2 regions of the Micromonospora sp. ATLC20 genome follow, and region 2 is predicted to be linked to the other one. Evidence: predicted binding sites of a transcription regulator. Region 2 holds the regulator's gene; the other holds the start of a gene.

Region 1 (15,671 bases), on a different contig from region 2:
CCGAGAGGTGCCCTCGTGACCGGGTCCTTGGTCCCGTCCGTACCCGGTCCGGTCGGCCCCTCGCGGCCGGTCCGCCGCCCCTGACCAGGCCGTACGCCGGCGGCCTACCGTCGCAGGTGGAAACTCGGTACGAGGAGGTCGTGATGAGGGCGTGGCAGGTTACCGACGTGATGACCAGGGACGTCGCCACGGTGACGGAGGAGACCCCGTACCGCGAGGTCGTCGACGTGCTGGTGCGGCAGCGGATCAGCGGTGTGCCGGTGGTGGACTCGTTCCGCCGGGTGCTCGGGGTGATCTCCGAGGCGGACCTGCTGCACAAGGTGGAGCGGTCCGGTCACCCGGACGAGCGGCGGGTCTTCGAGGGACGGCGCCGCCGTACCGCGCGGGAGAAGGCGGGCGCGCTCGTCGCCCGGGACCTGATGACCGCGCCCGCGGTCACCACCCACGAGCGGGCGTCGCTCGCGGCGACCGCCCGGCTGATGGACCACGAGGCCGTCAAGCGGCTCCCGGTGCTGGACGACCTGGGCCGGCTCGCCGGCATCGTCACCCGCGGTGACCTGCTGCGCGTGCACCTGCGTACCGACGCGGAGATCCGCGAGGAGGTCGTGCACGAGGTGCTGCGCCGGGTGCTGTCCGTACGCGACGGCCTGGTCACGGTCCAGGTCCGCGGCGGCGAGGTCACCATGGACGGGCGGCTGGACCGGCGCAGCGCCGTCGAGCTGGCGGGCCGTCTCGCCGCGCAGGTCGCGGGCGTGGTCGCGGTGCACAACGCGATCGGGTACGACGTGGACGACACCACGCTGATGGAGCTGGACCCGGTGCACGCCACCCCGGTCGCCTGAGCACCGGCACCCGGGCCTCACCGGTCAGGTGGGGCCCGCGGCGGCGAGCTGGGCGGCCAGCAGCGCCGGGGCCTCGGCCAGCGACGGGCCGTACCAGGTGAGGTGCCGGCCGGACACCAGCGCCGCCGGCACACCGGGGAACGCCTCCGGCCCGTCGTCGGCGGTGAACCGGTACGGCTCGTCGGGCAGCACCACCAGCTCCGGCGCCCGGGCGCGCAGCTCGTCCAGGCTGGGCCGGGGATAGCGTTCCGCGTCCCCGGCCCAGCCGTTGCGCACACTCAGCCGGGCCAGCACGTCCCCGGCGAACGTGTCCCGTCCCAGCACCACCCACGGGCGCCGCCACACCGGCACCACGGCGGTGCGGACGTGTCCCGGCGCGGGCAGCGCGGCCCAGGCGTGGCGGGCCTCCCGCAGCCACCGCGGCTCGGCCGGCACGCCGAGCGCGTCGACCAGCTCACCGAGCTGGTCGAGGGCCTCGGGGACGGTACGCGGGAAGGTGACCCGGACCGGCACCCCGGCGGCGCGCAGCGCCTCGGCGTCGGCCAGCCGGTTCTCCTCCTCGTTGAGCAGCACCAGATCCGGCTCGAGCGCGAGCACCCGGTCCAGGTCCGGGTACTTCGTCCCACCGACCCGGGCGACGTCCAGCCCGGCCGGGTGGGTGCACCAGTCGGTCGCGCCGACCAGCACCTCCGGGCGGGTGGCCGCGACCGCCTCGGTCAGCGACGGCACCAGCGACACCACCCGCACCGCGTCTCCCTCTCCTCGAACCGGACCGGCCGGTCAGCCGGCCGGCGCGGCCACGGCGTCGGCGTTCTCCGGCGGCAGGCCCGCCACCGGCAGGCCCTTGCGTACCGCCCAGTCGACGGCGGCGCGCAGGTCCGCGGTGGGCAGCGGCCGCCGGGTGGTCACCCCGACCGCCGCGTGCACGATGTACGCCATGAACGGGTACGACCGGGCCAGCGCGCCGATCCCGTCGTGCAACCGGCGTACCACCTCCAGCGCGGCCGGTTCGTCGAGCCCGGGCAGGACGAGCTGGAACTCGTTCTCGGTGACGCGTACCGCGCGGTCGACCGGCCGCAGCACGCCGGTGATCGCGGTGAGCACGGCGTGCCCCTCGCGGGCGACGCCGCGCCGGCCGAAGCGTTCCGGTGAGCCGGGCGGCGCCTCCACCCGCAGGCCGACCAGCGCCACCGGCAGCGTGCCGGAGGCGGTCACCCCGTCCGCGCCGGACCACCGGGCCAGGCCTGATTCGTCCAGCATGGTCTCGGCCGGCTCGACCGGCTGGTGGTTCCGGTCGCCGCGGCGGGCCAGCATCCGCAGTGCCGCCTCGGCGCGCGGTTCGCCCGGCCCGGCTGGGATGTCCCGCACCCGGGCGATCGCCTCGTCCAGCGCGGTGCGTGCCGCGGCGGGCAGCCGCTCGGCGAGCTGTTCGCGCAGCCGGATCACCTCGTGCAGCGCCTCGTCGCGGCGGAAACCCCAGCGGCCCTCGAACAGCCGGCCGGCCTCCAGCGTCGGCGCGGGCGCCACCTCGGCCCGGTCGTGCGCGACGAGTGTGGCGCCGAAACGCGGGCTCAGCGCCACCACCGTCCACTCCCGGGCCAGCGCCTCCGCCTCGTCCAGGGTCACGCCGTACGCCCCTTCGGGCAGGTCGGGCGGCGGTCCGCCGACCATCGCCACCACCGTCACGGCGGCGCGGCCGGCGATGCGCCGGTAGACCTCGCGCTCCCGGGCGAAGTACGGCAGCCGCTGGAACAGCGCGAGCACGACGAGCGGGCCGTCCTCGGCCTCGGCGAGCGCGGCGCGTTCGATGGCGTGGGAGACGGCGACGAGACTGCGTTTGGTGAACTGTTCCGGGGTCCGTCCGCTGGGCACGGGCAGAGCCTAGAGGGACGGGCGCGGTAGCGCACCGGGCGGCCGTACCGACTGCGCCGCACCGCCTACACTCGGGCGTCGACCGGACGAGGGGGGATCGGGGCGAGATGACGAGCACAGGCAGTGTGACCGCCTCCTGGCTGCGGCCGGTCCCGCCCGGCGTCGCGCCGTCCCTGGTCCGGGCCGGCCACCTCGGTCACGCCGGCCGGCGGCTCGGTGACCTGGTGCAGGGCCGCCCGCCGGGGGTCACCGGCAGTCAGTGGAGCACCGCCGGGCGGGCGTCGCTCGACCTGGTGGTCTGCGCCGCCGAGACCGGGCTGCCGCGCTTCGCGGTGCGGTTCACCGCGCCCGCTCCGGACGGGTCGCCGGCCCGGCGGGAGGAACGACTCACCGACGCGGTCTGCGCCGCCGTCGGCCTGCCGCTGGTGCGCGTCGAGTCGCCGGCGCTGGGCGGCGCGGAGCAGGTCCGCCGGTTCGCCGAGTACGTGCTGGACGCGCGGGCCTACGCCGACGGCACCGACCCGGACGCCGGCGACGCGGTGGGCTTCCGGGACATCATCGGCCGGCTGCCGGACGGCCGGCGTGGACCGGTGAACGACCTCGGCGCGCTGGCCCGGGTCGAGGCGGTCGAGGCGTACGTGGCGGGCCGGATCGCCGACCCGATCGTGCGCGGCCTGCACGTGCGCTGGACCGACGGGCCGGCGGAGGGCTGGGCCTGGGCCGAGGTGCGACCCGGCCGCTGTCTGCTGGAGCGGGTCCGGCTGACCGCGCGCGGCTTCGCCTACGGCGTCGACGCGGGGCGGCTCGCCGAGGATCTGGCCGTGGTGGCGCTGGGGGAGCGGCTGCGTGACCTCGACGGGGCCGCGCCGTCCCTGCTGGACCGGGACGAGCTTCTCCGGCAGGTCCGCGCGCTCGCCGCGCGGCGGGACTCCTTCGACGGCGGCTTCGCCTTCGACCACCTCTGCGCCGACTGAACCGTCCCCGCCGGCCCGGACGGCGACTTTTCGATTTTTTCCGATCTCCGGTTGAACCTTCGCCGACGGCGCTCCGTACCTCATCGGGAATGGACGCAGATCTTCCCCGCCGCGCCCGGACGGCGCGGAGACGGTGCGGAAAGGGCATCGTCGGCCATTGACTCGCGACTGAGCGTCGCAGTGATCTCACACCCCGAATTCGTCGGTCCGCCGGGATCACCAGTCAACTACCGGATCGAGAAGGAGAGCAATTCGATGCGCAGGTCCACACGGGCGCGCCGGTCATCCGGTAACGCGCGGAGCAAGCGGATGCTGGCGGTTGTCGGCACGCTCGCGGTCTTCGGCGGCATCGTCGCCGTCACCCAGATCTCGTCCGCCCAGGACCGGCGGACGACCACCCGCGCCGCCTCGGCGTCCTGCGTGCCCGCGAGCCCGGGGGCGACCGCCCCGGACGGCCAGGGCAGCACCACCCGTACCTGGCAGAACGGCCGCTGGGTCCGCAACCACTGGGGTGACGGTCAGATGTCGCCGGCCGAGTGCCAGCAGACCACGGCGGGTGGGGGGGGGGGGGGGGGCCCCCCCCGCGGCGCCCCCCCCCCCCCTCGCCCGCCCCCCCCCCCCCGCCGCCCCCCCCCCCCCCCCCCCCCGACGGTGGCCTGCCCGGACGTCCGTGGCCGGCTGCCGCAGGTGCCCGGCCAGGCCCGTGCCGAGGTGGACCGCACCCTGGCGCTGCTGGAGAGCCAGATCGGCGAGGCGAACCGGCGGCTCGCGGCGGAGGGCCGCAACGGCGGTGAGTTCATAAACAACGCGATCCTCGGTCCGCTCGCGGACAAGCGGACGGCGGCGCTCAACCGGATCGCCACCGCCATCGGCCGGTTCGCGCAGCGCCCGCAGGGTCTGGACCAGTTCGCCCGATGCGCGGTGAGCGACACGCCGCAGAGCGGCGGCCAGAACGGTGGCGGTCAGAACGGCGGCGGTCAGAACGGCGGCAACAACGGAGGCCAGAACGGCGGTAACAACGGCGGTAACAACGGCGGCGGGAACAACAACGGCGGCAACAACGGCCTGAACGTGCTCGCCAAGGACTGCTCCGGCAGCCGGCTTCAGGGCCACGACGGCTTCCAGAACGGCAACCGGTGCGTGAGCACCGCGTTCGGTGAGGTGGGCGCCGCGGCGAACAACCCGTCGCTGCTGATCACGCAGTTCCCGAACCAGGTGCGGCGCAACCAGCCGTTCACGCTCCGGGTCACCACCAAGAACCTGGTGCGGGACCGCTTCCTCGCCGCCGGTCAGGGCGGCTACTACCTGGAGAGCTCGCTGCTCAACGGCCAGGGCCTGGTACGCGGTCACTTCCACACCGCCTGCCGGATGCTCGGCAGCACCCGGCAGCCCCCGAACCCGCAGGACGTGCCGGCGTTCTTCGTCGCCACCGAGGACGGCCGGGGCGGCAACCAGCCGGACGACGTGCTGATCCAGATCCCGGGCCTGGCGCAGTCGGGCGTGGCGCAGTGCGCGGTCTGGGCCGGTGACGGCTCGCACCGCATCCCGATGATGGAGCGGGCGAACCAGACCCCCGCCATCGACGTGGTGCGCATCCGGGTCAACTGAGCGACGCGACGGCCGCGGCCGTCCGGGGGACTCCTCCGGGCGGCCGCGGCCTTTCCGCGTACGGGAACGGTGGGAGACGATCCCGGAGGAAATCTCGTGCCGTGGGTATCCGCCGGACGAAAAGCGCCGTGCGGAGAATGCCGATCGGGCCACGCCGATTTCTCAGCGTGACCCCGGGATGCCCGACGGTGAACCGGTGACGGTCAGCGGTTCTTGTACGCCTCGACCACCGACACCGGGATGCGCCCGCGCTCGGAAATCTCGAACCCGTTCTTGGCGGCCCATTCCCGGATGGCGCGGTTCTGCTCGCGGTCCATTCCCGAGGTGCTCGGCCGGGTCGTGCGACGGGCGCCGCGGGTGACCTCGGCGGCTCCGCGGCCGATTCGCCTGCCAGCGCTGATGTACGGATCCAGGGCCTTGCGCAGGACGCCCGCGTTCTCGTCGGAGACGTCGATCGTGTACGCCACGCCGTCCAGGCTGAACTCGACGGTCCGATCGGCCTTTCCACCGTCGAGGTCGTCGGTCAGAACGGTGATTACTTTCCTTGCCATCGCCATTACTCCCTGTGTCGGGCGGGGTGTGGCTAAGAGTTTGACCTACCGCGCGGTAATCCCGCAACAATAGCCGACTGTTTCCATTCGGCGGGTCGCGGTAAACGGTGCCGCCATTGGGTGCGGAGCGCCGGAACGGGGCGCTCGGCGTGGCGTGGGTCACAACCCGGAACAAGGGGCACGTTTTGTTACTTGAGCCAGACACGCTCAACCAACGTGATGGCAGGTGTTCGATGGCAACTCTTCCGGTACTCCCACTGACCGACGCCGTCCTGCTGCCCGGGATGGTCATCCCGGTGACCCTCGACCCGACCACCCAGGCCGCCGTCGACGCGGCCCGCGCCACCGGCGACAAGGAACTCCTTGCCGTACCCCGCATCGACGGCGAGTACGGCTCCGTCGGCGTGGTCGCCACGATCGAGAAGGTGGGCCGGCTGCCCAGCGGCGAACCGGCGGCGGTCGTCCGCGGTCTCACCCGCGCCCGCATCGGCTCCGGCGTGCCCGGTCCCGGCGCCGCGCTCTGGGTCGAGGCGACCACACTCGACGAACCCGCACCGGCGGGCCGCGCCCGGGAACTCGCCCGCGAGTACCGCGCGCTCATGAGCTCGGTGCTGCAACAGCGCGGCGCCTGGCAGGTGATCGACGCGATGGAGCGGATGACCGACCTGTCCGAGCTGGCCGACTCGGCCGGCTACGCGCCCTGGCTCAGCCTGACCCAGAAGACCGAACTGCTCGCCGCGCCGGACGTCACCGCCCGGCTGGAACTGCTCGTCGGCTGGGTGAAGGAACACCTGGCCGAGCAGGAAGTCACCGAGCAGATCAACAGCGACGTCCGCGAGGGGCTGGAGAAGTCCCAGCGGGAGTTCCTGCTCCGCCAGCAGCTCGCCGCGATCCGCAAGGAACTCGGCGAGGACGAGCCGGACGGCTCCGCCGACTACCGCTCCCGGGTGGAGTCCGCCGACCTGCCGGACAAGGTCCGCGAGGCGGCGCTTCGTGAGGTCGGCAAGCTGGAGCGGGCCAGTGACGCCTCGCCCGAGGCGGGCTGGATCCGTACCTGGCTGGACACCGTGCTGGAGATGCCGTGGAGCACGCGTACCCAGGACAACACCGACCTGGCCGCGGCCCGGGCCGTGCTCGACGCCGACCACGCCGGCCTGGCCGACGTGAAGGACGGCATCCTGGAGTACCTCGCGGTGCGCAACCGGCGCGCGGAGCGCAGCCTCGGCGTCGTCGGCGGACGCGGCTCCGGCGCGGTGCTGGCCCTGGCCGGCCCGCCGGGTGTCGGCAAGACCAGCCTCGGCGAGTCGGTCGCCCGGGCGCTGGGCCGCAACTTCGTCCGCGTCTCCCTCGGCGGTGTCCGGGACGAGGCGGAGATCCGCGGCCACCGGCGCACCTACGTCGGCGCGCTGCCCGGCCGGATCGTGCGGGCGCTGCGCGAGGCCGGCTCGATGAACCCGGTCGTGCTGCTCGACGAGGTCGACAAGCTGGCCGCCGGCTACTCCGGCGACCCGGCGGCGGCCCTGCTCGAGGTGCTCGACCCGGCGCAGAACCACACGTTCCGCGACCACTACCTGGAGGTCGACCTCGACCTGTCCGACGTGCTGTTCCTCGCCACCGCCAACGTGGTCGAGGCGATCCCGGGCCCGCTGCTGGACCGGATGGAGCTGGTCGCGCTGGACGGCTACACCGAGGACGAGAAGGTCGCCATCGCCCGGGACCACCTGCTGCCCCGGCAGCGGGAGCGGGCCGGGCTGACCGGCGAGGAGGTGAGCGTCGCCGACGAGGCGCTGGCGCTGATCGCGGGCGAGTACACCCGGGAGGCCGGCGTCCGGCAGCTCGAACGAGCCCTGGCGAAGATCCTGCGCAAGGTGGCCGTCGCGCTCGCCACGGACCCCGCGCCGGTGCACGTGGACGCCGGCAACCTGGCCCGATACCTGGGCCGGCCGAAGTTCACCCCGGAGTCGGCCGAACGCACCGCCGTGCCCGGCGTGGCGACCGGCCTGGCCGTCACCGGCGCCGGTGGCGACGTGCTGTTCATCGAGGCCACCACGATGGAGGGTGAGCCGGGACTGACGCTGACCGGCCAGCTCGGCGACGTGATGAAGGAGTCCGCGCACATCGCGTGGTCGTACCTGCGGTCGAACGGACGGCGCTACGGCCTGGACCCGAACGCGCTGGCCGGACGTCGGATCCACCTGCACGTCCCGGCGGGCGCGGTGCCGAAGGACGGCCCGAGCGCCGGCATCACCATGGTGGCCGCGCTGGCCTCACTGGTGACCGGGCGGCCGGTGCGGCCCGAGTTCGGGATGACCGGCGAGGTGACGCTCTCCGGCCGGGTGCTGCCGATCGGCGGGGTGAAGCAGAAGCTGCTCGCCGCCCACCGGGCCGGTCTCACCGAGGTGATCATCCCGAAGCGCAACGAGCCGGACCTGGACGACCTGCCGGCCGAGGTGCGGGAGGCGCTGACCGTGCACACCCTGTCCGACGTGGCGGACGTGCTCGCGCTGGCGCTGCGCCCGGCCGAGATCGAGGCGGGGACGCTCGCCGCGGCCTGAGCGGGGGCGGGGGTCCGGTGACGGCCGGACCCCCGCTCCACGGCGCGACCGGATGGTCCGTCCGGCATCCCGGCCGGCCGGAGCGTCGACAGCCGTTCCCGGCCCGGCATACTGGCCGGCGTGCGGCCAGGACCGACGGACGCCGCGCGGAGAGGCTGGTCAGGTGGCGCGCAGAGCAACTGACGGGGATGCACCGGGAAGCGGAACCCCGGACCTCGGCGATCTTCTGGGCCGGGAGTTGAGCACCGCCGTGGTGATGTTCCACGAGGCGGTGGCCGCCCGGCGTGGCCTGACGGCCACGGAGAACAAGGCGCTCGATCTGCTGGCCCGGCGTGGCCCGCTCACCTCCGGTGATCTCGCCCGTCAGCTCGGGCTCACGCCGGGTGCGGTCACCGGGCTGGTGGACCGGCTTTCCCGCGCCGGGTACGCGCGGCGCAGCCCGGACGCGACGGACCGGCGCAAGACGTTCGTCGTCGCCGACGTGGAGCGGCTCGACGCCGAGATGGGCCCGGTCTTCGCGCCACTCGGTGCGGCGATCAGTGAGCTGACCCGCGGGTACACCGAGGCGCAGCTCGCCACCGTCGAGCACTTCGTCCGCAACGTGGTGGTCATCCTCCAGGAGCAGACCTCCCGAGTCTCCGCCCCCTCCGGCGACGGGGCCTGACAAAAACATTTCAGTGCGCTAAAATGTTTAGCATGCTGAATCAATCTACGGAAGCCGGCGTCCGCCGCGCCCTGGCCCGGGTCGCCGACGCCTGGGGTGAGGGCGACCCGGACCGGTACGCGGCCCTCTTCAGCGAGGACGCGGACTACACGGCCTACGACGGCACCCGGATGGCGGGTCGGCGCGCGATCGCCGACGGTCACCGGGCGCTGTTCGGGGGCGTCATGCGCGGCTCGCGCATGACCGTCCGAGAGCCGCGCATCCGGCACGTCGCCACCGACGTCGCCGTGGTGTGGGCGCTGGGCGGGATCATCATGCGCTGGCAGCGCGGCCGTACCGAGCCGTCGGCGAAGCGGCTCTCGGCGGTCACGTTCGTCCTCGTCCACCAGGGGGACGACTGGCTCGTGACCGCGTTCCAGAACACCAGGTACCGCCCGTGGTCGCGTACCGTCGTCGGGCGGCTGACGAACCGCATGGCGGGTGGGAACGGCCGGTGACCGTCACCGGCGGCGGCTTCTCCGGCGGTGCCGGTCACCGGCTGCGGTGGACGCCTCAGCGGCGGCCGCGGCGGCCGGCGTCGAAGGGACGCTCCCGGCCGTCGGACTCGCCGCCGTCCCGGTCCCGGCGTACCGTCGCCTTGCGGCCCTTGATGGTGGTGCCGCGCAGCCCCGCGATGATCTCGTCGGCCACCGCCTGCGGCACCTCGACCAGGGAGAACCGGTCGGCGATCTCGATCGAGCCGATGTCCCGGCCGTTGATCCGGGTCTCCCCGGTGATCGCGCCGACCAGGTCCTGCGGCCGCACCCCGGCCCGCCGGCCCAGCCCGATGAAGACCTGGGTGGTCCCGCCGGTACGCGGACGGCCCGGCCCCCGGCGCTCGCCCCGCCCGCCGGTCTCCGGCCGGCCCTCGCGCGGGCCGCGGACCGGAACCTGCGGGATCTCCTCCTCGTCGTCCGAGCCCGGTGACGTCGCCTCGTGCGCCAGCTTCACCGCCGCCAGCGCCACCTCGACCAGGTCGAACTCGTCGGTGAGCGACTCCACGATCGCCCGGTACGGGTCGAGGTCGTCCTCCAGCAGGCTCTCCCGCAGCGCGGCCTGGGTCAGTTCCAGCCGCCGGGTCCGCATGTCGGCGACAGTGGGGATCTTGTCGATGGCGATCCGCTGCCCGGTGACCCGCTCGATGGTCTTGAGCATCCGGTGCTCACGCGGCTCGGCGAGCGTGATCGCCACACCCTCCCGTCCGGCCCGGCCGACCCGCCCGATCCGGTGCACGTACGACTCCGGGGCCGACGGCACGTCGTAGTTGACCACGTGGGTGAGCTGCTCGACGTCCAGCCCTCGGGCGGCCACGTCGGTGGCGACCAGCAGGTCCGCCGTGCCGGCGCGCAGCCGGCCCATCACCCGGTCCCGCTGCTCCTGGCTCATCCCGCCGTGCAGCGCCTCGGCCCGGTAGCCCCGGCCGTTCATCGTCTCGGTGAGCCGGTCCACCTCCTCGCGGCTGCGGCAGAACACGATCGCCGCGGTGGGCGACTCCACGTCCAGCACCCGGCCCAGCGCGGCCGGCTTGTGCCCCCGGGCCACGATGTACGCGCTCTGCCGCACCCGGGGTGCCTCCCCGGCGACCGGCCGCTCCCGCTCGATCCGGATGCGGACCGGGTCGGTCAGGTGCTGCCGGGCCAGCCCGTCGATACGGGCCGGCATGGTGGCGGAGAACAGCACCGTCTGCCGGCCCGCCGGGGCGTGCTCCAGGATCGCCTCGATGTCCTCGGCGAAGCCCATGTCGAGCATCTCGTCCGCCTCGTCCAGCACCACCGTGCTCAGCGCGCCGAGCCGCAGCGTGCCCCGGGCGATGTGGTCCAGGGCCCGGCCCGGCGTCGCCACCACCACGTCCACCCCGTGGTCGAGCGCGCGCAGCTGCCGGCCGATCGGCTGCCCGCCGTAGATCGGCAGCACCCGGGCGCCCAGGTCCTTGCCGTAGCGGTGGAACGCCTCGGAGACCTGCACGGCCAGTTCCCGCGTCGGCACCAGCACCAGCGACACCGGGTCGCCCTCGGCCCGCCCCACCGGCATCCGCTGCAGCAGCGGCAGCGCGAACGCGGCGGTCTTGCCCGTACCGGTCGCCGCCTGACCCAGCAGGTCCTGCCCGGCCAGCAACGGGGGGATGGCCTCCCGCTGGATCGGCGTCGGTTCCTCGTATCCGAGCGCGGACAGCGCGCCCAGCAACTCGGTGCGCAGCCCGAGATCGGCGAAGGCGAAGGCGTCCTCGGCGTCGTCGGGAACGGCGGGGTCGGTCGGGCTCGGTGCGGCGGTCATGCGACAAGTTTTTCATCACCGCCGCGCGGGGGTCGCGGCGACCGGGGCAAACGTTCGCCGCGCCACCCCGGCGCCGTCCTCTCCGGGTGATCCGGCGCGGCCCCGTGCCCCCGCCGGATCACCGGGACAGGACGGCCAGCAGCGTGGTCAGGCCCACCCCGACGTCGAACACCGCGCACCACAGCGCGTACCCGCGCGGCACCACCGCGCCGGTGCGGTGGTACCAGGCGTCCCAGGCCGCGTGGACGAGCCAGCCCACCCCGACGAGCACCCCGGCGACGTCGGCGGACGCGATCATCGCCACGACCGCCAGGCCGCCCCACACGGCCGCCCCGGCGAGCTGCGCGGCCAGCGCGCGCCGGTCGCCCCACTGCCGCCGCCAGGTGCCGATCAGCAGGTAGCCGGCCGGCAGGACCAGCAGCGTCCACGGCGCGAAGACGGTGGGCGCGAACCACATGTCCACGGTCATGAGCAGTCCCAGCCCGGCCGGCCACCCGCGCGTCACAGCCGCCGCGACCGGGTGCCGGCGCGGCGGCGCGGCGGGCGTGTGCCGGTGCCGCAGCGCCACCAGCAGCATCGCCGGCACCATCAGCAGGTGACCGCCGAGCAGCAGCGTGTCGCCCCCGACCCACCCGGCCCACCAGGGCGGGAGCAGCAGCAGGAACGGCACGTACATGGCCGCTGACATCTCCGCGGTGGCGGCCCGGCCGTCCCCCCGGTACCACATCCAGGCGGCCATGCCCGCCGCCATGTCCGTCGCCATCACCAGCGCGGCCACGTCCGGCCGCGCCAGCACCGCCGCGCCGCCCAGCAGGCTCCCGCCCACCTGCCACAGCGGCCCGAGCAGCACCATCCCGGCCACCATCGCCACCACCATCCCGGCCAGGTGCCGGGTCCGCGCCCACCCGGCCCACCGCCGGGGTACGACCACAGTCATCTCCGTCATGCCCCGACCCTGCCGCCGCCCGGCGCACCGGAGAAGGCGCGTCAGTCACCGGGAAACCGTGCGGAACGCACGATCCGGCCGTGACGTTTCTCAGGGGTGGGCGGACCGGTGCACGCCCTAGGATCAGCGGGCATGAGCGTCGATCCGGCGGACCACCGGCTGCGCCGGGCCCGGCGGGTCACCCTGCTGTCGCTGGCCACGAACGTCTGGACCACCGTGCTGCTGCCCGCCGTCGGCCTGGCCCGCGAACCCGACCCGGTACGCGTCGCGCTCGGCGCCGCCGGGCTGCTCGCCTTCACCGCGGCCCAGATCGCGGTGCTGCACGCGGCCGTCACGCCGTGGCTGCCCGTACCGGCCCGCCGGACCCGGCACGCCGCGCTCACAGTGGCGGCGCTGCTCAGCCTGCCGCTGCTCGGCCCGGTCGCGGCCGGAACCTGGCCCACCTGGGCCTGGCTCGGCGCATCCCTGGTCGGCATGACGCCGCTGCTGTTCCGGCCCGACGTCGCCGCGGTGGCGGCGGCCGGCGTCCTCGCGGTGTCCGCCGCCGTCACCGGGGCGACGGGCGGGCCGGTGCCCACGGCACTGCTGGTCACCGGCGTGGTGGGCGCCGGGATCGCCGCGCTCACCTGGGTCCAGGTCTGGTTCTGGGACCTGTTCGTCGAGGCCCGGCAGGGGCAGGCCGCCCAGGCGCGGCTCGCCGCCGCCGAGGAACGGCTGCGCTTCGCCCGCGACGTCCACGATCTGCTCGGCCACGACCTGACGGTGATCGCGCTCAAGGCCGAGCTGGCGGAGCGGCTGGCGCCGCGCGACGCCGCGAGGGCCGCCCGGGAGGCGGCCGAGGCCCGGCGGCTGGCCGGCTCGGCGCTGACCCGGGTCCGGGCGGCGGTGCACGGCTACCGCGCGGTCGACCTGGCCGAGCAGGCCGCCGCGGTGGGGGAGGTGCTGCGCTCCAGCGGCGTCCGCACGACAGTGGTTCCGCCCGCCGGTGAGGTGCCCGCGCCGGTCGCCGCCGACCTGGCCGCCGTGCTGCGCGAGGCCGGAACCAACGTGCTGCGGCACAGCCGGGCCGGCTGGTGCCGGATCGAGATCACCCGGGAGGACGGCGTGGTGACGCTGACCGTACGCAACGACGGCGTCCGCGACGACGCCGGACCGGACCGGCTCAGCGGCGGCCTGCGCGGCCTGGCCGACCGGCTCGCCCCGGCCGGCGGACGGGTCCGGGCCGAGGCCGCCGACGGCGTGTTCAGCCTGGTGGCGACAGTGCCGGTGACGCCGTGATCCGGGTGCTGCTGGCCGACGACGAGGAGCTGATCCGGCTCGCCCTGGCCGCGCTGCTCGACCTGGAACCGGACATCGAGGTGGTCGCGCACGCCCGCGACGGGCGCAGCGCCCTGGACGCGGCGCTGGCCCACCGCCCCGACGTCGCCGTGCTCGACCTTGAGATGCCGCGGCCCGGAGGCGTCGAGGTCGCCGCCGAGCTGACCCGGGCGCTGCCCGGCTGCGCGCCGGTGATCCTCACCGGACACGGCCGGCCCGCCCAGCTCCGGCCGGCGCTCACCGCCGGGGTACGCGGGTTCCTCGCCAAGGGCGCCCCCGGCGGCGCGCTGGCCGACGTGATCCGCCGGGTGCACTCCGGGGCGCGTTACGTCGATCCCGCGCTCGCGGCCGACGCGCTCACCCTGCCCGAGTGCCCGCTCACGCCGCGTGAGCTGGAGACGCTGCGGCTGGCCGAGCTGGGTACGCCGGTCGCGGTGATCGCCCGGCGGACCCACCTGGCCGCCGGAACGGTCCGCAACCACCTCAGCGCCTGCGTGCAGAAGCTCGGCGCCGCCGACCGGGCGGAGGCGGTCCGGCGGGCGCGCGAGGCCGGCTGGCTCTGACGTACGGGGCGTCGCGGGCGGTCGCCGGCGACTAGCCTGATCACGTGCGGACGGTCGAACTGCTCTGCTCTCCCGAACTGGAAGCGGCGGTTCGCGCTGCCTGGGACCGGCTCGCCGCCGCCGGGCTGCCCAGCCTGGCCCGCAACACGCACCCGACGAACCGGCCGCACCTCACGCTCGCCTCGGTGGAGGAGTTCCCGCCCGGCGCCGAGCAGCGCCTGGCCGACCTCTGCGACGCGGCGCTCCCGCTGCCGGTGCGGCTGGGCCGGGTGACGGTGCTCGACGGCAGCGCGCCACTGGTGTGGCTGGTCCGCCCGACCCCGCAACTCGTCGCGCTGCACGGCGCGGTCTGGGACGTACTGGCCGAGGCGTCTGGCGGGCACTCGTGGCACCAGCCCGGCCGGTGGGTGCCGCACCTGAGCCTGGCGCTGCGGTTCGGCGCGGCGGACCGGCGCCGCGCTCGGGCGGTCGCCGGGGCGCACCCGCCGGCCGGGGCGTTCGTGGCGGCGCGCAGCTACGACGGCGACACCCGCACCATCAGCGAGCTGACCACCGCCTGCCCGCGTTCCGGCGGCTGACCGAGAGGTCATGCCCGGCGCTGGTGGGCGTCGGTTCCGCTGACCGGGACCCCCGCGTGGGCAGATTCGGGTACTCTTCGCCCCATGATCGACAGTGTTCGATTGGCGGTCGTCGGTGTGGGCAACAACACGTCGGCGCTGGTGCAGGGCATCGCCTTCTACCGCAACACCGGCAGCCTGGTAGGGCTCCACCGGCCAGAGATCGCGGGACTGGGCGTCAGCGACATCGACGTCGTCGCCGCTTTCGCCATGTCCGACCGAAAGGTGGGCAAGGATCTCCACGAGGCGATATTCATGCCGCCCAACAACTTCCCGCGCCTCGACACCGAACTTCCGCCCGCCGGCGTGACGGTGCGGCGTGGCCTGGTGGACTCGACGGAAGTCGAACGGGTGGCGCACGCGCTGGAAGGGGCGGAGGTGCTGCTCTACTCCGCTCCGAGCGGTCGGCCGGACACGGCTCGGGCGTACGCCGAGGCGGCTCTGACGGCGGGAGTCGCGTTCGTGAACACCACGTCGGATCCGGTGGCCAGGCACGAGTCACTACTGGCACGTTTCGAGGAAGCCCGTGTGCCGTTGCTCGGCGACGACCTGGCCAGCCAGTTCGGCACCTCCGTGCTGCACCACGCACTACTGCGGCTGATCGAGGAGCGCGGCCTCACCCTGGGCAGCTCCTACCAGGTCAATCTGGGCGGGACCGAAGACTTCCGCAACCTGGTCGAGAACCCGAACACCAAGAAGCAGTCCAAGCTGAACGCCCTGGGGTCGTCCGGCAAGGTCCAGATGGCGCCCCTCGCGTACATGCCGCACCTGCGATCCCACAAGATCGCCCACCTCAACATCGAAGCGCAGGGCTGGGCCGAGACGGCGGTGAGTGTGGAGGTGCGCCTG
Region 2 (15,671 bases):
GCGGCCGGAGAGCGCGAGCCGGTCACCGGCGCGCTCGACCACCGTGTGCGCGGCGACGAGCTGGGCGTCGGGCACGTGGCCGTCCACCGCGCCGAGGAACCGCTGGATCGCGGTGAGCCGTTCGATCAGGGTGTCCGGGTCGACCCGCTGCTCGCCCCGCATCGCCTCGCGCATCCGTCCCACGATGTTGCTCACGGTGCCTTCCTTGCTCGCGACTGCGGGGCTCGCAGACCCGGCTCACTCCTCGCGCTCACGGTGCGGTCCTTGCTCGCGACTGCGGGGCTCGCAGGACCGGCTCACTCCTCGGGCTCACGGTGCCTTCCTTGCTCGCGACTGCGGGGCTCGCAGACCCGGCTCACTCCTCGCGCTCACGGGCGAACTTCCTGCTCGGGGGCCGGCGGGAACAGGCCGCTGCGGTGCCGGGCCCGCTCGACCTCGACGGCGGCCCAGCGCAGCGCCGCGCCGGCGTTGGCGGCGGGGCGCTCGGCCTCGGTGCGGCTCAGGTAGCGCTCGGCCTCCTCGGCCAGCAGCTTGCCGACCCGGTCGAGCAGGTCGACGCGGGCCTTGCGGGCCAGGTTGCGGACCGCCTGGTCGCCGAAGATCGCCTGGAGCACCGTCTGCCCGGCCACCGCCGTACCGGTGCCCGCGGCCACCTCCAGGCCGGTCGGGATGAACGCGGTGGAGGCGAACACGCCGATCATGACGGCGAGACCGGTGGCGTTCACCGCGTACGCGGCCGTGCGGGCCACGAACCGCCGGTCGCCGCCCTCGACCCGGACCAGCTCCAGCACGCCGCGCTGCCAGTCGCGGACCAGCTGCTCGGCCCGCTCCGGCAGGTCGGCCGAGGGGTGGGCCAGGTTCGGCTCCAGCAGCGCCGCACCCGCCGGGTGCGCCTTCCAACCGGTGTACGCGTTCTCCGCCGCCTCGGCGGCCACCCCGCGCAGCAGCGTGACGAGCTGGGACTCGATCGCGGTACGCAGTTCCGCGGCGGGCGCGGGTCGCCCGGTGACCGCCGCGACCACCCGGTCGCGCAGCCGCCCGATGCGGGCCTCCAGCCCGCGGAAGAAGTCGCCGGTGCCGATGAACTCCTGCCAGCGCGCGAGCACCTCACCGCGCAGCAGCCGGCCGTCCCTGAGCCCCTGGTCGACGCTGCGCTCCGCGCTCCGGTACGCGGCCTGGACCCGTTCGTCCAGCGCGTCGGCGGCGCTCACCTGCTCGTCGGCGGCCTCGGCCAGCGTCTCCACCACCGGGTGCAGCGCGGCCAGCGCGCCGTCGAGCGTCTGCCGGACCACCGCGGCGCGGGCCTCGGAGTCGGCGGCGAGCCGGGCGAACCAGTCGCTCAGCGGCGCGGTGATCCGGTCCGGCAGCAGCCCCTGCCCGTCCACCCAGGTCTCCGGCAGCACGAACAGCGGCGAGGCGCCCAGCTCCTGCTCGGCGAGCATCTCGGACAGGTGGGCAGCGACCTCGTCGGCGGCCTCCGGGGGCACCCGGTCCAGCACCATCGCCACGGCGGTGCCCCGGGCCCGGGCGCTGCGCAGCAGTTCCCAGGGGACGGCGTCGGCGTACCGGGCGGCGGTGGTGACGAACAGCCAGAGGTCGGCGGCGGCGAGCAGCTGACCGGCGAGCGCCCGGTTGGCGTCGACCACCGAGTCGATGTCGGGCGCGTCGAGGAAGGCCAGGCCGGGCGGCAGCGCCGGCGCGGTGACCAGGTGCAGGGTGCCCGGCTGCTCGCTGGGCTCGGTGGTCCGGGTCAGGCCGGGCAGCAGCTCACCCTGCCGGAACCAGGCCGCGTCGGTCGGGCTGCACACCAGCACCGGAGAGCGGGTGGTGGGGCGGAGCACGCCCGCCGCGCTGACCCGAGCCTGGACCAGGCTGTTGACGAGTGTCGACTTGCCGGCGCCGGTGGAACCGCCGACGACCACCAGGAGCGGGGCGTCGAGCCGGGCCAGCCGGGGCAGCAGGTAGTCGTCGAGCTGGTCGGTGAGGCTGGTGGCGGCGTGCCGGGCCGGCTCGGCCGAGGGAAGGGCGAGCGGGAAGCGGGCCGCACCGATCGCCGCGCGCAGGCCGGTGAGCGCGGCGGGCAGGCCGTCGGCGGCGTGAGCAGGCTGGTCGTCGCCCGTGGTGGGCCCGGTGCGGGCTGCGACGGCGGGCGCGCCGGCACGGGTGGCGGAATCGCCATGCGTCGTCACCGCTAAAGCGTGCCCGACCGACGCAAGGTAAGACAACCGGACAGTAGTAACGGTCGGGTTGCGCCGGGTCGGCTCAACCCCGACTTGCGGATTGGCGATCGCGTGGCACTATTGAGTCAAGTTCACTCAACTTGTGGTGCGGTCGCTTACCGGCGACCCGCCGGGCAGGCCGTCTGACCTGCTCACCCGTTACGAAGCGAGGAAGCGAACATGGCACGTGCGGTCGGCATCGACCTCGGCACGACGAACTCCTGCGTCAGCGTTCTCGAGGGCGGTGAGCCCACCGTCATCGCCAACGCCGAGGGCTCGCGTACGACTCCCTCGATCGTCGCGTTCGCCCGCAACGGCGAGGTGCTCGTCGGTGAGGTCGCCAAGCGCCAGGCGGTGACCAACCCCGACCGGACCATCCGGTCGGTCAAGCGTGAGATCGGCACCAACTGGACCGTCGACATCGACGGCAAGAAGTACACCCCGCAGGAGATCTCGGCGCGCACGCTGATGAAGCTCAAGCGGGACGCCGAGGCGTACCTGGGCGAGCAGATCACCGACGCGGTGATCACCGTCCCGGCCTACTTCAACGACGGGCAGCGCCAGGCCACCAAGGAGGCCGGTGAGATCGCCGGCTTCAACGTGCTGCGGATCGTGAACGAGCCGACCGCGGCGGCCCTGGCGTACGGCCTGGACAAGGGCTCCAAGGAGCAGACCGTCCTGGTCTTCGACCTCGGTGGCGGCACCTTCGACGTGTCGCTGCTGGAGCTGGCCGAGGGCGTGGTGGAGGTCAAGTCCACCAGCGGTGACAACCAGCTCGGTGGTGACGACTGGGACCAGCGCATCATCGACCACCTGGTGAAGACGTTCCGCGGCGAGCACGGCATCGACCTCTCGCAGGACAAGATGGCCATGCAGCGGCTCAAGGAGGCCGCCGAGAAGGCCAAGATCGAGCTGTCCGCCGCCACCACCAGCAACATCAACCTGCCGTACATCACCGCCGGTTCGGCCGGCCCGCTGCACCTGGACGTGACGCTCAGCCGCGCCGAGTTCCAGCGCATGACGCAGGACCTGCTGGACCGCTGCAAGGGCCCGTTCGAGCAGGCCGTGAAGGACGCCGGCATCAAGATCTCCGACGTCGACCATGTCATCCTGGTCGGCGGCTCGACCCGCATGCCGGCCGTGACCGACCTGGTCAAGCAGCTCACCGGCCGTGACCCGAACAAGGGCGTCAACCCGGACGAGGTCGTCGCCGTCGGCGCCGCCCTCCAGGCCGGCGTGCTCAAGGGTGAGGTCAAGGACGTCCTGCTGCTCGACGTGACCCCGCTGAGCCTGGGCATCGAGACCAAGGGCGGCATCTTCACCAAGCTCATCGAGCGCAACACCACCATCCCGACCAAGCGCTCCGAGGTCTTCACCACCGCCGACGACAACCAGCCGTCGGTGCTGATCCAGGTGTTCCAGGGCGAGCGGGACATCGCCGCCTACAACAAGAAGCTCGGCACCTTCGAGCTGACCGGTCTCCCGCCGGCCCCGCGCGGCGTGCCCCAGATCGAGGTCACGTTCGACATCGACGCCAACGGCATCGTGAACGTGCACGCCAAGGACCTGGGCACCGGCAAGGAGCAGAAGATGACGATCACCGGCGGCTCCTCGCTGCCGAAGGACGACATCGAGCGGATGCGCCGGGACGCCGAGGAGCACGCCGACGAGGACAAGCGCCGCCGTGAGGAGGCCGAGACCCGCAACGTGGCCGAGGCGCTCCAGTGGCAGACCGAGAAGTTCCTCGCCGAGAGCGGCGACAAGCTGCCCGGCGAGAACCGTGACCAGCTCAACGAGGCGCTCGGCGAGCTGCGCAGCGCCCTCGGCGGGCAGGACATCGAGAAGATCAAGTCCGCGCACGAGAAGCTGGCGCAGGTCTCCCAGCAGGCGGGCTCGCTGCTCTACGCCCAGCAGCAGGAGGGCGAGCAGACCGCACCGGGTGCGGCCGGGCCGGGTGCCGGCGCGGGCGCGGCCGGTGGCCCGAAGGCCGGTGGCGACGACGACGTGGTCGACGCGGAGATCGTGGACGAGGACAAGAAGTGACATCCGGTCCCGGACACGATTCGCACCGCAGAGGGATGAGGTAACCGCATGACGGACAAGCCACGAGCGGCCGACCCGGGTGCCACCGGGTCGGCGCCGGGCGCCGGCAAGGACACCGGCGACGAACCCCGGGTCGTCATCCGCGACAAGCGCAAGCTCGGCAAGGTGACCGAGCAGCCGGCGAACGACGCCTCGGCGGCCGACGCGGCCGCCGACGCGCCCGCCGAAGGGCTGGTCGAGGAGGCCGAGGTCGTGGTCGACGAGATCGGCGGCGAGGCCGAGGTCAGCGGTCCGACCGTGGTCGACTCGCCCGCCGAGCCGAACGGCGGGCCCGGCACGGACACGCCGCTCGGCGCCGAGCTGGAGTCGCTCCGCACCGACCTGGAGGAGCTCACCCGCGACCTCCAGCGGGTGACTGCGGAGTACGCCAACTACCGCAAGCGGGTCGACCGGGACCGCAACCTGGTCCAGGAGCAGGCCACCGGGGCGGTGCTCACCGCGCTGCTGCCGATCCTCGACGACCTGGACCGGGCCCGCGAGCACGGCGACCTGGTGGGCCCGTTCGGCAGCGTGGCCGAGCAGCTCACCGGCGCGCTGGCGAAGTTCGGCCTGACCGCGTTCGGCGAGAAGGGTGACCCGTTCGACCCGACCCGGCACGAGGCGGTGGCGCACCAGACCTCCGCCGACGTGACGGAGCCGACCTGCGTACAGGTCATGCGCCGTGGTTACCAGCTCGGCGAGCGGCTGCTGCGGCCCGCCATGGTCGCGGTCGCGGACCCGGAGTAGTGCCGACCCGTGACGTCCCGCCCGCCCGCACCGGGCGGGCGGGACGACCGGGGTTCGACCCGTGGAAGGGGGTGGACCGGTGAGTTCCAAGGACTGGATCGAGAAGGACTACTACGCCGCGTTGGGCGTGGACAAGTCCGCCTCCTCGGACGAGATCAAGAAGGCGTACCGCAAGTTGGCCCGGGAGTCGCACCCGGACCACAACCCCGGCGACACCGGTGCCGAGGAGCGGTTCAAGACCGTCTCCGAGGCGTACGCGGTGCTCGGTGACGAGAAGAAGCGCCGCGAGTACGACGAGATGCGCTCGCTGTTCGGCTCCGGCGCCTTCCGGCGCAGCGCCCGCGGCGCGGGCCAGCCGGGCGGCATGCCGTTCGACGTCTCCGACCTGTTCGGCGGCGGCGCCGGCGGCGGTGACAACCGGTTCAGCGGTGGCGGCTTCACCGACCTGTTCAGCTCGATCTTCTCCGGCGGCGCCGGCGGTGGCCCGGCACGTCCGCGCGGCCCGGCCCGCGGCCGGGACGTCGAGACCGAGGTGGCGCTCGACTTCGACGACGCGGTACGCGGCGTCACGCTGCCGCTGACGCTGCGCGCACCAGGCGTCTGCGACACCTGCCACGGCAACGGCGCGAAGCCCGGCACCCAGCCGGTGGCCTGCCCGGTCTGCCACGGCGCCGGCGTGACCACCCGCAACCAGGGGTCGTTCAGCTTCTCCGAGCCGTGCCGCAACTGCCAGGGCGTCGGCACGATCGTCGAGGAGAAGTGCCCGGAGTGCCACGGCACCGGCGGCGTCACCAAGACCCGCACGCTGAACGTGCGCTTCCCCGCCGGGGTGGCCGACGGGCAGCGGATCCGCCTGGCCGGCCGGGGCGAGCCCGGCGAGCGGGGCGGTCCGGCGGGTGACCTGTTCGTGCAGGTGAAGGTCCGCCCGGACGAGCTGTTCGGGCGCACCGGGGACGACCTGACCCTGACCGTCCCGATCACGTACGCCGAGGCGGTTCTCGGCACGGACCTGCGCGTGCCGACCCTGGACGGGACGGTGACCCTGCGGGTGCCACCGGGTACGCCCAGTGGGCGGGTGCTGCGCGCCCGCGGCAAGGGCGTCGTACGCAAGGACGGCCGCGCCGGTGACCTGCTGGTCACGCTCGACGTGGTGGTCCCGGCGAAGGTCTCGGACGAGGCGCGGGCGGCGCTGGAGACCTTCGCGGCGCAGACTCCGCCCGCCGCGCGGGAACATCTCGAAGCGCGGGTACGTCGATTCAGTTGACGGCGGCACCGGAGGTGAGCGGGCATGTCGGAGGAGTACGTCGGCTCGGGTGACCCGGCCTACGAGGCCAAGGTCTTGATGATCTCGGTGGCCGCGCGGATGGCGGGGATGCACCCCCAGACGCTGCGCCAGTACGACCGGCTGGGCCTGGTGCAGGCCGGACGGGCGTCCGGCGGCGGTCGCCGGTACAGCGTCCGGGACGTGGTGCTGCTCCGCGAGGTGCAGCGGCTCAGCCAGGACGACGGGATCAACCTGGCCGGGGTCAAGCGGATCATCGGGCTGGAGCGGCTGCTCGAAGAGGCGCAGCAGCGGGTGGCCCGGCTGGAGGCGGAACTGGACGCCGCGTACCGGCGGATCGCCGAGCTGGAGTCACTCGGCGGCTTCCCCCGCGGCGACCTCGTGCCCACCAACCGCACGTCCACCGCGCTCGTCGTCTGGCGTCCGCGCCGCGCTCCCGACCGCTGACCTCGTACCTGAAGGCCGGCGCGCCCGCTCCCCCGGGGCCGCGCCGGCCTTCGTCGTTCCCCGGGCGGTCCGCCGCCCGGGTCGGGGAAAGCCGGGGTACGGCAGAGCGGGGTCGACTACGATTTTCCGCAGGGGCAAAAAGCCTCAAATCGGAATCCGGGCTGGCGGGGGGAGCCATGACGGAACCGGCGAAGAAGGTGGCCGAGCGCGCGGAGGAACGGCTGGAGAAAGTGGCCGAGAACGTCCGCGAGCGGTTCGACCGGGTCACCGAGGGCCGCTTCAGCGACAAGGTCAAGGAAGGGCGCTTCGCCGACCAGACGGACCACGGCGTGGACCGGGCGCGGGACGACGAGCGGCGCAAGAAGCAGGGCGGGTCGACCTAGACGATCCGCCGACGTGCGGGCCGGGATCCACGGGGGATCCCGGCCCGTTCGTGTCCCGAGGGCCGAGCGGGCACCACGCACCCGCCCTCGCGGTCGATCATGAAGTTGGCGGCGACAAACCGGACACCAAACACCGCCAAGTTCATGATCGACCAGGCCGGACGGGTCGAGGTGGCTGGGCGACGCTGACCCCGGGGGGACGGATGGCGTCAGAGGCGGCGGTTCTCGCGGACCAGGCCGCCCTCGCACCAGTCCCGGTAGACGAAGAGATCCGGCCGGGCGAGCAGCACCCGGCTGTTGTGCGCCCAGTTGCGCATCAGGTCGTCGCCGGACTTCTCGGCCTGCTCGACCAGCTTGCGGAACCGGCGCTTGGGGTGGGCGCGGAAGTTCGTCCGGATGCCGTCGGCGGCGTAGATGTAGAGGCAGTGCAGCGCGAACCGCCGCGCCGGGCAGCCCTGGTCCATCGCCAGATCGAACAGCGTCTGCACCAGGTGGTCACCGGCGACCAGCAGATCCCAGTCCGGCGGCATCGAGGTCAGCGGCACCGAATCCGGCTGATACGCCCACGACCGAAGCTCGGCGGGCGAGGGATCGACCGGGTTGGCGAAGCCGTGGAACGTCTCTTCCTGCACGCTCACCGGCCGACCTTCCGCTTGCGCTGGCGGGGGCGCAGGCCACCCGCGGACCCTGGCTGCTGGGCCGAAACGTTAACGCGGTTGGACGGAGCAGGGGTAGACCTTCCCGGGATCAATTTGACAACGCCGGGCCGGATCTGCCCTCGGCTGATCCGGCCCGGCCGGGTCAGTCGCCGGAGCCCAGGGGCAGCGGCGCGGGCGGCCGTGCGGCGGCGGCGCGGGTGCGCAGCCACTGCTTGAACCACGGGCTGTCCGGCAGGCGGGCGAGCAGCGGCCCGGTCACCACCGTGATCAACACGTACGCGGTGGCGAGCGCGGCGAGCTTCGGCTCCACCGGGTAGACGGCCGCGACGGCCAGCCCGGCGATGACGATGGAGAACTCGCCGCGCGGGGTCAGCGCCAGGCCGGCCCGCCAGCGGCCGGGCTCGGCGATCCCGGCCCGGCGGGCGGCCAGGTAGCCGGTAGCCACCTTCGTCGCCATGGTCACCACTGCGAGCAGCAGCGCGGGCAGCAGTACCGGCGGCATGTCCAGCGGGTTGGTGACCAGCCCGAAGAACACGAAGAAGACCGCGGCGAACAGGTCACGCAGCGGGGAGAGCAGCTCGGTGGCGTGGTGCGCCACCGGCCCGGACAGCGCGATGCCCACCAGGAACGCGCCGACCGCCGCCGACACCTGGAGCTTGGCCGCGACACCGGCGACCAGCAGGGTCAGGCCGAGCACCCCGAGCAGCAGCGCCTCCGGATCCTTGGCGGAGAGCGCGGCGGAGATCAGATGGCCGTACCGGATCGCCACGGCCAGCACCACGACGACGGTGAACACCGCGATGGCGAGCGCGATGCCGCCCTTCATCAGGCCGACCCCGGCGAGCAGCGCGGTGACCAGCGGCAGGTAGAGGGCCATCGCCAGGTCCTCGATCACCAGGACGGACAGGATCACCGGGGTCTCCCGGTTACCGACCCGGCCCAGGTCGCCGAGCACCTTCGCGATCACGCCGGACGACGACACCCACGTGACGCCCGCGAGCACCACCGCCGCCACCCAGCCCCAGCCGAGCAGGAGCGCGAAGGCGAACCCGGGCAGCGCGTTGAACACCGCGTCGATCACGCCGGCCGGCGCGGCGGACCGGAGGTTGCCCACCAGTTCGTTGGCGCTGTACTCCAGGCCGAGCATGACCAGCAGCAGGATCACGCCGATCTCGGCGCCGACCGCGAAGAACTCCTCGCTGGCGTTGAGCGGCAGCAGCCCACCGTGCCCGAACGCCAGGCCGGCGAGCAGGTACAGGGGGATGGGCGACACGCCGAAGCGACGGCTCAGCCGGCCGAGCAGGCCGAGCAGGAGCAGCAGCGCACCGACTTCGATGAGCAGGATTGTGGTTTCGTGCATACGCGTCAGCCGTCCGGATCGGTCTCGGCGAGGATCGCGGTCACGCCGTCGAGCCCTTGACGGGTACCGACCACGACGACCACATCGCCGGCTTCGAACCGGAAGGTGGGATCGGGCGAGACGTTCACGGCGCCCTGACGCAGCACGGCCACGATCGACGCGCTGGTCCGGGTGCGTGCCTTGGTGTCCGCGAGCCGCCTGCCGACGTACTTCGACCCCGCCGGGATGGCGATCTGCTCGGTCAGCAGCCCGGCGGCCTGCTCGCGCAGACCGGAGAGCTGACCCAGCATCAGCGACGCGCCGAGGATGTCGGCGAGCGCCTCCGCCTCGTCGTCGGTCAGGGGTATGTCGTGTTGGCAGGAGTCGGGATCGTCCGGGTCGTATAGGACCAGGTCGCGACGGCCATTGCGGTGGGAGACCACGCCGAGCCGGCGGCCGGACTCCGTCATCAGATCATGACGTACGCCGATCCCGGGCAGGGCGGTCTGTTCGACACGTACTCGCACGCGGGTGAGGCTACTCCGGGCGCGCACGTGCTGTTTCCGGGGCCGAACTGCAGACTGGTCGATGCGGCTCGGGCGGCTCGTCTAGTCCCGTTCGGCTACGAACACGCCGACACCTTCGAGCGTTTCGGTGAGACCGGTCGCGCGCAGGATCATCATCGCCTTGCCGACGACGGTGTCGGAGACGGCGTACTCCTTGCACAGCTGGGCGCGGCTCGGCAGCTTGGTGCCGGGTGGCCACTCGCCCGAATCGATCTTGCTCTTCAGTTCGTCTGCGAGCACTTGGTACTGCTGTTTGGGCATACACACTCCCCGGATGGCACGCCCATTCGACCATGCAACCGCCTCCAACCTCAAGCAATTGTGGGTTGGTCGTTGACCTACAACTGGTACCGATTGTAGGTTGCTGGCGAACGCTCCCGGATGGCACCTGGAGCTTTCCCGGGTCGGGGCGGGCATCCCCCGTGGCTCGTCCCGACCCCCGTCCTCCGCGAGAAGGGACAGTGTCGTGCGCAATCTCCTGCGAATACGTCCGAAGCGGCGGAGCCTGACCCCGCCCAACTCCGCGCCGGTCGGCGCCTACCGTTCCGCGTCGTACCTTCCGCTGCGGCCCTGGCAGGTGCGGGGCCGCCGCTTCACGACGTGCCGTCGAGGGCTGGACCCGGCCGAGGTCGCGGCGTTCCTGGATCGCGTCGCCGGCGATCTCGCCGCCGCGTACGCCGAAGTCGCCCGGAGCCGTGAGGAGACGGCCCGGATCAAGGGCGCGTTGCGCGAGTGGCAGTCCCGGCAGGCACCGTCGATGCGTGACCTGGCCGGGCGGCCGTGACCGGGCGGTACGTGATCCACCTGCCGGTGCGCGCGGCCGATCTGGCCCGGGCGAAGATGCTCGGCCGCACGGCCGGCCGGTCGTTGGCGTTCCTCGCGGTGGTGGAGTTGGGCGGGATCACCGTCTCGGCCGAGGACGACCAGGCCGTACGCCATTGGGTGTTCTGCGACCGCAAGCTGGACGGCGGCCGGCGTTGCGTGCTGCGCGCCGACCACGAGACCCCCTGCCTGGCGCGCCTGCCACGTCGCTGAGATCTTGGTACGAAAAGGCCCCTCCAAGGGCCTTTTCGTACCAAGATCTCTCCGGCCGGACCGGATGAGGGTGACTCAGGTCACAGGGGTGGAGTTGAGCGGAATAGACTCAACTCTGGTTGTGTCATGTCCAGTGGACACGCCGATCCGGGGGAGCCCATGAACACGGAACGTCTCACCACCAAGAGCCGCGAGGCCATCACCGGTGCCGTCGCGCTGGCGAACCAGCGCGGTCACGCCACCGTGGAGCCCTGGCACCTGCTGCTGTCACTGCTGGACACCGAGGGCTCGACCGCCGCGGGCCTGCTGCGCGCCGTCGGGGCCGACCCCGCCGAGCTGCGCCGCGTCGCCCAGCGGTCGGTCGACGCGCTGCCTGCCGCACGCGGGTCGAGCATCGCCGAGCCGACCCTGGCCCGCGAGTTCGTCAACGCCATCGGCGCCGCCGAGCAGATCGCGCGGCCGCTGGGCGACGAGTACACCTCCACCGAGCACCTGCTGGCCGGGCTGGCCCGGGTCGGCGGCGCGGTCTCGGTCGCGCTGAAGAACTCCGGCGCCACCGAGGAGAACCTGGTCGCCGCGTTCCCGACCGTCCGGGGCGGCGACCGCCGGGTGACCACCGCCGACCCGGAGCAGACCTACCAGGCCCTCGCCAAGTACGGCGTGGACCTCACCGCCAGCGCCCGCGACGGCAAGATCGACCCGGTGATCGGCCGGGACTCGGAGATCCGCCGGGTGATCCAGGTGCTGTCCCGGCGTACGAAGAACAACCCGGTGCTGATCGGCGAGCCGGGCGTCGGCAAGACCGCGATCGTGGAGGGCCTGGCCCAGCGCATCGTGGCCGGCGACGTGCCGGAGTCGCTGCGGGACAAGAAGCTCGTCTCGCTCGACCTCGGCGCGATGGTCGCCGGCGCGTCGTACCGCGGTCAGTTCGAGGAGCGGCTGAAGTCCGTGCTGGAGGAGATCAAGAACTCCGACGGCAAGGTCATCACGTTCCTGGACGAGCTGCACACGGTGGTCGGCGCCGGCAAGGGCGAAGGCTCGATGGACGCCGGCAACATGCTCAAGCCGATGCTGGCGCGCGGCGAGCTGCGGATGGTCGGCGCGACCACGCTCGACGAGTACCGCGAGCACATCGAGAAGGACCCGGCACTGGAGCGCCGCTTCCAGCCGGTGCTGGTCGGCGAGCCGACCATCGAGGACACCATCGGCATCCTGCGCGGGCTCAAGGAGCGCTACGAGGTGCACCACGGCGTACGGATCACCGACGCCGCGCTCGTCGCCGCCGCCGCGCTCTCCGACCGGTACATCACCGACCGGTTCCTGCCGGACAAGGCGATCGACCTGGTGGACGAGTCCGCGTCCCGGCTGCGCATGGAGATCGACTCGCGCCCGGTCGAGGTGGACGAGATCGAGCGGGCGGTACGCCGGCTGGAGATCGAGGAGATGGCGCTGGCGAAGGAGCCGGACGCCGCGTCCGCCGAGCGCCTGGAACGGCTGCGCAAGGAGCTGGCCGACAAGCGCGAGCAGCTCACCGCGCTCTCCGAGCGCTGGCAGACCGAGAAGAGCCACATCACCAAGCTCTCCACCGCCAAGGAGGAGCTGGAGCGCCTCGGCGGCGAGGCCGAGCGGGCCGAGCGCGACGGCGAGCTGGAACGCGCCGCCGAGCTGCGGTACGGCCGGATCCCCGCTCTGCGGACCGAGCTGAAGCAGGCCGAGGAGGAGCTGGCCCGGCTCCAGGCCGACGGCGCGATGCTCAAGGAGGAGGTCGGCGCGGACGACATCGCCGCAGTGGTCGCCTCCTGGACCGGCATCCCCGCCGGTCGGCTGCTCGAAGGCGAGACCGCCAAGCTGCTGCGGATGGAGGAGTCGCTGCGCGGCCGCGTGGTCGGCCAGGCCGAGGCGGTCGGCGCCGTCTCCGACGCGGTCCGCCGCGCCCGGGCCGGCGTCGCCGACCCGGACCGCCCCACCGGCAGCTTCCTGTTCCTCGGCCCGACCGGCGTCGGCAAGACCGAGCTCGCAAAGGCGCTCGCCGAGTTCCTCTTCGACGACGAGCGGGCCATGGTCCGCATCGACATGAGCGAGTACGGCGAGAAGCACTCGGTGGCCCGCCTGGTCGGTGCCCCGCCCGGGTACGTCGGCTACGAGGAGGGCGGCCAGCTCACCGAGGCGGTACGTCGCCGGCCGTACTCGGTGATCCTGCTGGACGAGGTGGAGAAGGCCCACCCGGACGTCTTCGACGTGCTGCTCCAGGTGCTCGACGACGGCCGGCTCACCGACGGTCAGGGCCGTACCGTGGACTTCCGCAACGCGATCCTGATCCTCACCTCGAACCTGGGCTCGTCGGTGATCAGCGACCTGACGCTCACCGAGAACGAGCGCCGGGAGGGCGTGCTCGCGGTGGTCCGGTCGCACTTCAAGCCGGAGTTCCTCAACCGGCTCGACGACATCGTGGTGTTCGCCGCGCTCCAGGGCGAAGACCTGCGGTCGATCGTGGACATCCAGCTCGACCGGATGCGAACCCGTCTTGCGGACCGCCGGTTGGGCCTGGAGATCACCGAGGCGGCCCGGACGTGGCTGGCCGAGCACGGGTACGACCCGATCTACGGTGCCCGCCCGCTGCGCCGGCTGGTGCAGTCGGCGATCGGCGACCAGCTCGCCAAGGCGCTGCTGGCCGGTGAGATCCGCGACGGCGACACGGTCCGCGTCGACCTGTCCGACTCCAAGGAGTCCCTGGCGGTGACCGCCGCCTGACCCACCCCACCCCTGCGAAGGCCCGGCCTCCGGCCGGGCCTTCGCCGTCCCGGCCGCACTCCGCCCCGCCGCCCCACCCGCCGGGGTCGCTTCGGCCTCCACCCGCGCGGTGATCAAGGAGTTTGTGTCCTGTGGAGGCGCCGGCGGGGACACAAACTCCTTGATCAGCGGGGAGAGCGAGGGGAGAACCGGGGCGGGCGGCAGGGGTGAGGGGGTGGTGGGGTGGGCACATAGTGGGGCATGAGCGGGAGCTGGGAACGGGAACTGGACGCGGCGGTGCGGGAACTCGACCGCGCGGACACCCTCGCCTTCGGCGGGGTGGGGCTGGCGGGGCAGATCCTGCCCGCGACCGAGGCGTACCGGACGCTGGAACAGGGGCTGCGGGAGCACCCGGAGGCGGCCCGTAAGCGGGTCGACAGGTTGCTCCGCAAGGGCTCGCCGGCCGGCCGGGCGTACGCGGCCACGTTGCTGGAGGGGGTCGACCCGGCCGCCGGGCGGGACGCCTGGGCGCGGCTGCGCGGCGACGACGGCGAGTTCACCACGTTCTCCGGCTGCCTCATGGGCCGCGCCAAGCTGGGCGAATACGCCACCGACCGGCTCGCCGGTGCCGAAGGTAGCTGAGCGCACACTCAGCGAACGGGACTTCAGAAGGCGTGCGTGCGGTTGTTACCGTTCCCGCCGAGCGCGTTGGGGGAGGCGGCAGTGAACGGTTCGTTGGCGTACGTGGTGACCACGCTGGGGTGCCTCGTCGGGGTGGCCGGTGTGGTGATCGCCGTGATCGCGGTACGGAAGTCCCGGTCGGCGTCCCGCCCGAAGACGAAGGCGGCGCCGGGTGACCCGTTCCGGGACCGGGACGCCGACGCGCTGCGTGGTGACCCGCGTGCCCTCAAGCCCGGCGACATCGTCGAGATCCGCACGGTGCCGTACACCGTGCGCGGCTCGGTGCACCTGGTCGAGGGCGGCTGGAGCTGGGCGGAGCACCTGCTCGACGACGCGGGCGGCGTGAAGCGCTGGCTCTCCGTCGAGAGCGACCCGGACCTGGAGATGGTGCTCTGGACCAGCGAGCCGGGGGCCACCGTGACGCCCGGCGCCCCGACGCTGGAGATCGCCGGCCGCCGCTACAACTGGGACGAGTCGGGTCAGGCCCGGTACACCGCGACCGAGGGCACCGGCCTCGACCCGCACGGCACCATGCGCTACTACGACTACCAGGCGCCCGGCGGCGCACGGCTGTCGTTCGAGGCGTACGGGGAGGCCGGCTGGGAGGTCAACCTCGGCGAGGAGCTGCGCCGCGCCGAGGTGATGATCTACCCGCAGGGTGGCCCGGAGACGGTGCGCTGACGTGCTCGTCTGTCTGGACGCGCCGTACGTCGACACCAGCGCCGCCGATCTGAGCCTGGCCCTGGGCGGCCCGGAGCTGCCGGCGCTGGCCGTACGCGACATCGACCTGCCCGGCCTGCCCCGGCTGCGGCTGCGCCTGCTCGGCGCCTCCCACCAGGTGGTGCTCGGCACGCTCACCGAGACGGTCGCCTGCCTGCCCGGCCGCCCGCCGCACCTGCCGGGCACGCTGCACGACGAGACGGCCGGCTACCGGTTCCTCGCCACTGTGCTCCGGCCGGAGGGCGACGGCCTGCGTACCCGGGTCGCGGCGCTGCGCGCCGAGCTGGCCGAGGACCCGTATGCGCTGATCGGGGTCTTTCCCGGCGACGAGGACGCGGTCACCGCGCTCTCCGTGCGGCCCGGCCCGCCGGACGGCGCGCTCGCCTGGCGCACCTGGCACGCCTACCCGCAGACGAACGAGCTGGTCCTGACCGAGACGGTGGTGGAGGAGCTGTGACGTACCGACGGTGGTTCGTGGTGGGCGTGGCGGTCGCCGTCATCGGCGCGCTCATCGCCGCCTTCACGATCTTCTACGGCAACTTCTCGCCCCGCGGCTACGTGGAGGACAACTTCTCCCGCGCCACCGGGCGGGACATCGGCTCGAACGCGATCGCGTACACCTCGAACAAGGCGCCGAGCGAGGTGTCCAAGCAGATCACCGACGCCTGGAAGCCGGCCGACCAGTACGTCGACGGCAGCGGCGTCTACCTGCGCTACGACGACGACTCGGTGGTGATCCTCCCGCTCGCCGTCGGCTCGGTGATCCTGCTGGAGAGGATGA

Evidence for each region. Region 2 encodes HspR, which represses chaperone genes until heat shock. Its sites were predicted from a motif close to TTGAGTNNNNNNNACTCAA; they were not measured.
Region 1: the regulator HspR is predicted to act here: its motif matches at 6,040-6,058, upstream of lon (endopeptidase La).

Annotation. Positions count from the first base shown of each region.
Region 1 covers NZ_JBXUOV010000080.1:10,222-25,892, forward strand. The annotation lists gene AC2CHG_RS17905 (CBS domain-containing protein) at 144-842, shown strand; gene AC2CHG_RS17910 (helical backbone metal receptor) at 867-1,589, opposite strand; gene AC2CHG_RS17915 (DICT sensory domain-containing protein) at 1,623-2,714, opposite strand; gene AC2CHG_RS17920 (PDDEXK family nuclease) at 2,822-3,688, shown strand; gene AC2CHG_RS17925 (hypothetical protein) at 3,916-4,158, opposite strand; gene AC2CHG_RS17930 (hypothetical protein) at 4,055-5,296, shown strand; gene AC2CHG_RS17935 (histone-like nucleoid-structuring protein Lsr2) at 5,500-5,847, opposite strand; gene lon (endopeptidase La) at 6,081-8,402, shown strand; gene AC2CHG_RS17945 (MarR family winged helix-turn-helix transcriptional regulator) at 8,641-9,066, shown strand; gene AC2CHG_RS17950 (SgcJ/EcaC family oxidoreductase) at 9,099-9,563, shown strand; gene AC2CHG_RS17955 (DEAD/DEAH box helicase) at 9,619-11,379, opposite strand; gene AC2CHG_RS17960 (hypothetical protein) at 11,498-12,325, opposite strand; gene AC2CHG_RS17965 (sensor histidine kinase) at 12,458-13,603, shown strand; gene AC2CHG_RS17970 (response regulator) at 13,600-14,205, shown strand; gene AC2CHG_RS17975 (2'-5' RNA ligase family protein) at 14,250-14,783, shown strand; gene AC2CHG_RS17980 (inositol-3-phosphate synthase) at 14,868-15,671, shown strand, end outside.
Region 2 covers NZ_JBXUOV010000046.1:21,190-36,860, reverse strand. The annotation lists partial or broken gene AC2CHG_RS13000 (GTPase family protein) at 1-174, opposite strand, end outside; gene AC2CHG_RS12995 (GTPase family protein) at 369-2,189, opposite strand; gene dnaK (molecular chaperone DnaK) at 2,400-4,262, shown strand; gene grpE (nucleotide exchange factor GrpE) at 4,311-5,048, shown strand; gene dnaJ (molecular chaperone DnaJ) at 5,128-6,312, shown strand; gene AC2CHG_RS12975 (heat shock protein transcriptional repressor HspR) at 6,337-6,777, shown strand; gene AC2CHG_RS12970 (hypothetical protein) at 6,954-7,160, shown strand; gene AC2CHG_RS12965 (hypothetical protein) at 7,370-7,798, opposite strand; gene AC2CHG_RS12960 (cation:proton antiporter) at 7,962-9,179, opposite strand; gene AC2CHG_RS12955 (cation:proton antiporter regulatory subunit) at 9,185-9,685, opposite strand; gene AC2CHG_RS12950 (winged helix-turn-helix domain-containing protein) at 9,767-9,985, opposite strand; gene AC2CHG_RS12945 (DivIVA domain-containing protein) at 10,191-10,508, shown strand; gene AC2CHG_RS12940 (hypothetical protein) at 10,505-10,759, shown strand; gene clpB (ATP-dependent chaperone ClpB) at 10,919-13,510, shown strand; gene AC2CHG_RS12930 (hypothetical protein) at 13,751-14,131, shown strand; gene AC2CHG_RS12925 (DUF4178 domain-containing protein) at 14,213-14,851, shown strand; gene AC2CHG_RS12920 (DUF2617 family protein) at 14,853-15,347, shown strand; gene AC2CHG_RS12915 (DUF4247 domain-containing protein) at 15,344-15,671, shown strand, end outside.